2 linked regions of the Prolixibacter sp. NT017 genome follow. The protein of the gene in region 1 interacts with the protein of each later gene in a pairwise test. Links are inferred from orthologs where the notes say so. Each region holds a gene or a part of one and is shown on either strand. Other genes may lie near its edges. The genes, in order: GJU87_RS06005 and GJU87_RS00905.

Region 1 (3,605 bases):
CGCCCCAGAAATAAAAGTCATCGAATGATTCACTGGAACCTGTAACTTCGCGGTAAATTTCATACAGATGAAACACGAGTGTAAGCGGATCGGCCACGTACCAATCGGTCTGACTGGCGAAGAAATCGCTGATGGTAACAATCTCCGGACTGAAAATCGGTTCGGAGACCAATCTATTCAGATAACTATTGAAAAAAATACCGGCTCTCCGGTTTGGAAAAATGATTGTTTGCTCCGAAATTTTGTCTCCGTAAACCTCATATAAATGGGCAGCCAAACGCGCTAAAAATCCCTGCATAAAATTTTTATCAATTAATTCAGAACTATTTAAATCTTTATTGGTTTTCACTGGGAAAATAAGATGTGGAAGTGTAAAGTTGATACTTTTTTATCAATCCTCACACCTTCCTTAAAAATCATCAACGAAAGTTTAAAATTTTACTGAACATATGTCGGTACATCTTTGTATTATTTTTATCATCAACTTATGAATAACACTAACATGGACAAATTCTCACAGGTTGGCAACCAAGAGATTGGGGCGATAGAGGACCTATACAAAGCGTACCTTGAAGATCCGGAGAATGTGGATGCAAGCTGGAAAGCATTTTTCAAAGGTTTCGAATTCGCCCGGCAATCTTGGGCAGAAGCCGAAACACCTGAGGATTGCAAACACCTGGACAAAGAGTTTAAGATTCTGAACCTTATTCACAATTACCGACAACGAGGACACCTGTTTACCCGAACCAACCCTGTACGGACACGCCGGACTTACTCACCAACATTAGATATTGAAAATTTTGGGTTAAGTGAAGCTGATCTGGACATTGTTTTCCAGGCGGGAAATGAAATTGGCATTGGGCCGGCATCGCTGCGTGATATTGTAGCGCATCTCGAAACAACGTACTGTGAATCAATCGGTGTGGAGTACCTTTTTATGCGAAAACCAGAAGTGGTTAAGTGGCTTCGCGAACGCATGGAAGGGACCAAAAATCAGCAGGAGTTTACCGACGAGAACCGGAAACACATTTTCTACCACCTAAAACTGGCAGTTGGTTTCGAGAACTTCATTCACAAAAAGTTTGTCGGTCAGAAGCGCTTCTCTCTCGAGGGAACCGAAACTCTGATTCCGGCCATGGACGCCATCATCGAGCGCGGCGCAGAGCTGGGAATCGAGGAGTTTGTGATTGGAATGTCGCACCGCGGCCGGTTAAACGTGCTGGCCAATATCGTTGAAAAACCTTACAAGAATATCTTCAAGGAATTTTACGGGACCGAATTCGAAGAAGGAATTGCCCTTGGTGATGTGAAATATCACCTGGGTTACGAAAACGAAGTTACCACTGACCAGGGGCATAAAGTGAAGTTAAATCTTCTTCCCAACCCATCGCATCTGGAAGCGGTGGCACCATTGGTCGAAGGCGTTGCCAGAGCTAAGCTGGATCATGAATATGGTAAAGACTTCAAAAAACTGGCTCCGATTGTCATCCACGGTGATGCCGCGATTGCCGGTCAGGGAGTCGTTTACGAAACGGTACAGATGTCACAGCTTAAAGGCTACAAGACCGGAGGTACCATTCACATGGTACTCAACAACCAGGTTGGTTTTACTACCAACTACCTCGATGCCCGTTCAAGCACATACAGCACCGACGTAGCCAAGGTTACCCGTTCTCCGGTATTCCATGTTAACGGCGATGATGTGGAAGCCCTCATCTTTACCATTAAGCTCGCCATGGAGTTCCGGCAGCAATTTGAATCCGATATTTTCATCGATATACTTTCCTACCGGAAGTACGGACACAACGAAGGTGACGAACCACGTTTTACACAGCCTACACTGTACAAAGCCATTGCCAGTCATCCCAATCCACGTGATCTCTACGCTGAAAAACTGATACAGAAAGGTATCATGACCAAAGAAGAGATCAAGAAGGAAATTGATGATTTCAACCAGGCGCTGGAGGTAAAGTACGAAGAGAGTCAGCACATACAAAAACTTCGTATCGAGCGATTCCTGCTCGATGAATACAAGAATTACCGTTTACCGGAACCGTCCGAATCGGATCACGATACCGACACCGGTTACGATATTGACCAACTGAAGGCGGTTGCCGAAAAGATGAATACCCTTCCGGACGACAAGAGCTTTTTCAGAAAAATTATCAAACTTCTCAACGACCGGAAGAAAGCAGCATCCGAAAACCGGCTCGACTGGGCCATGGGTGAATTGCTCGCCTACGCAGCATTGTTGTTGGAAGGTCATCCCGTTCGCATGGGCGGACAAGACAGCGAACGCGGTACATTTGCCCATCGGCACGCAGCTCTGGTGATGGAAGCAACCGACGAAAAATACTTCCCACTCAAACACATTGGTGAAAATCAGGCTCCATTCCATATTTACAATTCCCCGCTAAACGAATATGCAGCGATGGGATTCGAATATGGCTATGCTCTCGCCTGTCCAAAAGGATTAACCATTTGGGAAGCGCAATTTGGTGATTTCAGCAACGTAGCACAAGTAATCATCGACCAATACATCAGCTCTGCCGGTGAAAAATGGGGAATGATGAATGGTTTGGTACTCATGTTACCACACGGTTACGAAGGTCAGGGCCCGGAACACTCCAGCGGTCGTATTGAGCGTATGCTAGCGCAGGCTGCCGGTAATAACATGCAGGTGATGGTCCCAACCACTCCTGCCAGTTTATTCCATATGTTACGACGCCATGTCAAGTGGGATTTCCGTATACCAATGGTAATTTTCACGCCGAAAAGCCTGTTACGTCATCCCAAAGTCATATCTTCTTTCGAAGATTTGGCAAACGGAAGATTCCAGCCGCTTATCCCGGATGATACGGTTAAACCCGGAAAAGCTTCCAAGCTGGTATTTACTTCCGGAAAGATTTATTACGAGTTGCTGGAACGACGGGAAGAACTGAAGAAAAATGATGTGGCGATTATCCGCATCGAACAACTGTACCCGTTTCCGGCCGAAGCCGTCAGGAGTATCATCTATGAAAATAAAAATGCCAAAGGCAAACTTTGGGTTCAGGATGAACCTGAAAACATGGGAGCCTGGCCATACATTGCCCGCAAATATCCGGGCCTGAATCTTGACGTGATTTCCCGGCCCGAGAGTGCCAGTCCGGCCGGCGGATTGATGGAACAACATAAACGACGCCTCGAACGAATCCTGGAAGCCGTTTTTAAATAAAACCCCAAAACAATCACAATTCATCAAAAAAGTACCAAAAAGATGATCATCGAAATAAAAGTACCGAGTCCGGGTGAATCCATCACCGAAGTGGAAATAGGAAGTTGGCTTGTTTCTGACGGTGATATAGTTGAGAAGGACCAGGAAATAGCAGAGATTGAATCAGATAAAGCCACCCTATCTCTCATTGCAAGCGAAGCGGGAGCAGTGAATATTAAAGCAGAGGAGGGCGATTCCATCGAAGTCGGCGCCGTTGCTTGTACCATCGATACGGACAAAGCGGGAGAAGCTCCGGCTAAGCCAAAAGAAGAACCTAAGGCTGAGGAGAAGAAAGAAGCTCCTGTAAAGGAAAAGAAACCCGAAGCAGAAACGAAGAAACCGGAACCAC
Region 2 (3,201 bases), 1.2 Mb from region 1 along the record:
CGAAACGTTCAGCGAAGCAATCTGCCCGAATTGCGGAATTTTCACCCACTCATCTGCAAGCTTCAATAATTCAGGTTCAATGCCTTTGTCCTCGGCTCCCATAAGAATGGCCGTCGGTTCCTGCATTGAAGTTTCGAAATAATTTTTGTCACCCTTTTCGGTCGCAGCCAGAATGCGTAAACCGCTTTCCTGAAGAAACACAATGGTTTCACGCAGACTTTTCACCCGGCAAACCGGAATCATATTCAAAGCACCGGCCGATGTTTTCAGCGCATCGGCATTTACCTGCGCCGCGCCTTTTTCAGGAACAACAATGGCATGAGCTCCGGCCACCTCAGCCGAGCGAGCAATGGCTCCAAAATTCCGAACATCTGAAATTTTATCGAGTACCAATAGCAGCGGAACTTCGCCTTTTTCGTAGATTCCGGGAATAATATTTTCGAGCTTCTGATAAGTAATCGGCGAAAGGAATGCCAAAACTCCCTGATGGTTCTTCCGGGTAATACGATCAATCCGTTCAACCGGAACGTTCTGAACCGGAATATCCATCTCCCGGACCAGAGAGAACAACTCACGTGATAACTCGTTGGAGAGTCCCTTTCTTACCAGGATTTTCTCAATTTCTTTGCCTGATTTAATCGCTTCGATAACAGCGCGTGTGCCAAACACGTAAGTGCTTTTATCGATTGGGGCACGATGATGTCTTACCACGTTTTTTTTGCGTTCCATTCTTCCAGTTCTTCTGTTGTTTTCTCCCAGTTTTCCATCTCTTTATCCAGATCTTCCTTTTTCCGGGAATAAGTTGAGAGCAATTGCTCCATATCTTCATTATCAGGATTAGCTAACCGCCCGTCCATCTCTTCAATCTCGGTTTCCAGCGAAGTAATTTTCGACTCTGCTTCGCTTAGTTGTTTTTCCAGACGCGAAATGGTCCGATTTACTTCTTTCCGTTCCTCGTAACTAAGTTCGGGACCATCATTTTTCGGTTCTTCTTTTTCAACGACCGGCTGTGCAGGCTGATTGTTCTTCCTCTCTAATTCTTTCAGCGAATCCATCTTCTTCCGACGGAGGAATTCATAAATACCGCCAAGATGCTGCTTCACTTTCTTATCACGAAACTCGTAAACCACATCCACCAGACCATCTAGAAATTCACGGTCATGCGAAACGAGTAACAAGGTTCCATCGTAATCCTGAAGCGCTTGTTTCAGGATATCTTTCGAGTGCATATCCAGGTGGTTCGTCGGCTCATCGAGTACCAGGAAGTTCACCGGTTCCAGCAACAAACGAATCATCGCTAAGCGAGAGCGTTCACCACCGGAAAGCACCTTCACTTTCTTATCGACATCTTCGCCGCTGAACATGAAGGCGCCTAGAATATCCCGGATTTTCGTCCGGACATCACCAACAGCAATCCGGTCGATGATATCGAATGCCGTAGCACTCTCATCCAGCAAAGAAGCCTGGTTCTGGGCAAAATATCCGATTTTCACATTATGTCCCAACTTGGCATGACCGGTAAACTCCAGTTCCTGCATGATGATCCGCGCCAGCGTGGTTTTCCCTTCGCCGTTTTTCCCGACAAAGGCCACGCGGTTCCCCCGCTCGATGGTCAAATCAACATCTTTCAACACCAGGTTATCACCGTAACTTTTGCTCATCTGCTTTGCCTCGAAAACCACGGTACCGGAACGAGGCGACGGCGGAAACTTAATATTCAGCGAACGAACATCCTCTTCGTCGATTTCGATGCGGTCGATCTTTTCCAGCTGCTTGATGCGTGACTGCACCTGGACCGCTTTGGTTGCCTTGTAGCGAAAACGCTCGATAAAGTCTTCTGTGTCCTGAATCATTTTTTGCTGATTGCGGTAAGCGGCCATCTGCTGTTCGCGGCGCTCTTTGCGCAACTCAACATATTTCGAGTAACTGACTTTGTAATCGTACACATTTCCCAGCGAGATTTCCACCGTCCGGTTGGTCACATTATCGAGAAATGCGCGGTCGTGTGAAACCAACACAACTGCACCGGCGTAATCTTTCAGGAAATTCTCCAGCCATTGAATCGATTCGATATCCAGGTGGTTCGTCGGCTCATCGAGCAGAAAGACATTCGGCTTAGCCAGCAAAATCTTAGCAAGTTCGATACGCATTCGCCAACCTCCGGAAAACTCCGTAGTTTGTCGATTGAAATCCGAACGTTTAAATCCGAGACCAACCAGCGTTTGCTCAATATCGGCATGAAAATTACCACCTCCCAGCAGTTGAAAACGGTCATTCGCTTCGGTAACTTCCTCGATGATTTTGTGGTACCCCTCCGACTCATAATCTTCGCGGGTAGCCAACTGATGATTCAGATGCTCGATACGTTTTTCCAGTCCTACGATTTCATCGAAGGCCGTAACCGCTTCTTCCATCACCGTTTTTCCATCGGCTGTCACCATGTGCTGCGGTAAATAGCCAATGCGAAAATCTCCCGGTTTTACCACCCTGCCGGAGCTGGGTTGCATTTGCCCGGAGAAAATTTTCAGCAGTGTCGATTTACCGGCACCATTTCGTCCAACCAGACCAATCCGGTCCCGCGGATTCACGACAAAACTTATCTGCTTGAATAATTCAAATCCACCAAATTCGAGGTGTAGATCTTCGACTGAAATCATAAAAACACTGCTTCTTCTAAAATTGGGACAAAGATAACAGAATTTACAGGGCTCCCATTGGTTGGTTCGGATTATCAACCACGGTTTTTGTTCTCTCCCTGCAAGAAATTACCCACTCAAAATCAAACCTTTTGGTCGATTACAATAAGCGCTCACAGTACCCGATGAATTTATATCTTTGGGAAAATTTAAAACCGAAGATTTTGGGCAGAAGAAGAAAGCCGTTACCGCTTTACGAAAAGGTAACCATTGCGGATGTAGGAGCTGAAGGAAAAGCAATTGCGAAAGTGGATGATGTGGTTATTTTTACCACGCATGTAGTTCCCGGCGACGTGGTCGATTTGCAGGTATTCAAAAAGAAGCGCCGTTTCATGGAAGCGCGGGTGGTCAATATTCACGAATATTCCGACGAACGCACCGAAGCTTTTTGCCAGCATTTTGGCACCTGTGGCGGCTGTAAATGGCAATTCTTACCATACGACAAACAACTTTTCTATAAAGAAAAACAAGTCACCGATCAGCTGAGGCGTATCGGACATGTTGA

Evidence for each region.
Region 2: the proteins of GJU87_RS06005 (region 1) and GJU87_RS00905 interact in binary tests that used the Escherichia coli proteins (3 or more experiments, as listed by UniProt). The link is inferred for Prolixibacter sp. NT017 from one-to-one orthologs.

Annotation. Positions count from the first base shown.
Region 1 is NZ_BLAV01000001.1:1,468,307-1,471,911, reverse strand. The notes cover bases 143-3,417. They hold GJU87_RS06005 (2-oxoglutarate dehydrogenase E1 component), read left to right. Parts: upstream 143-502; coding sequence 503-3,217; downstream 3,218-3,417. Other genes in these bases: odhB (2-oxoglutarate dehydrogenase complex dihydrolipoyllysine-residue succinyltransferase), read left to right, coding at 3,260-3,417; GJU87_RS06010 (PD-(D/E)XK nuclease family protein), read right to left, coding at 143-298. In the rest of the region: more of GJU87_RS06010, read right to left, coding at 1-142; more of odhB, read left to right, coding at 3,418-3,605. UniProt on the Escherichia coli protein: E1 component of the 2-oxoglutarate dehydrogenase (OGDH) complex which catalyzes the decarboxylation of 2-oxoglutarate, the first step in the conversion of 2-oxoglutarate to succinyl-CoA and CO(2).
Region 2 is NZ_BLAV01000001.1:238,141-241,341, reverse strand. What follows is about bases 182-3,052. They hold GJU87_RS00905 (ABC-F family ATP-binding cassette domain-containing protein), read right to left. Parts: upstream 2,658-3,052; coding sequence 705-2,657; downstream 182-704. Other genes in these bases: rlmD (23S rRNA (uracil(1939)-C(5))-methyltransferase RlmD), read left to right, coding at 2,861-3,052; rlmB (23S rRNA (guanosine(2251)-2'-O)-methyltransferase RlmB), read right to left, coding at 182-729. Also shown: more of rlmB, read right to left, coding at 1-181; more of rlmD, read left to right, coding at 3,053-3,201. UniProt on the Escherichia coli protein: Genetic data indicate it may be involved in ribosome assembly or function.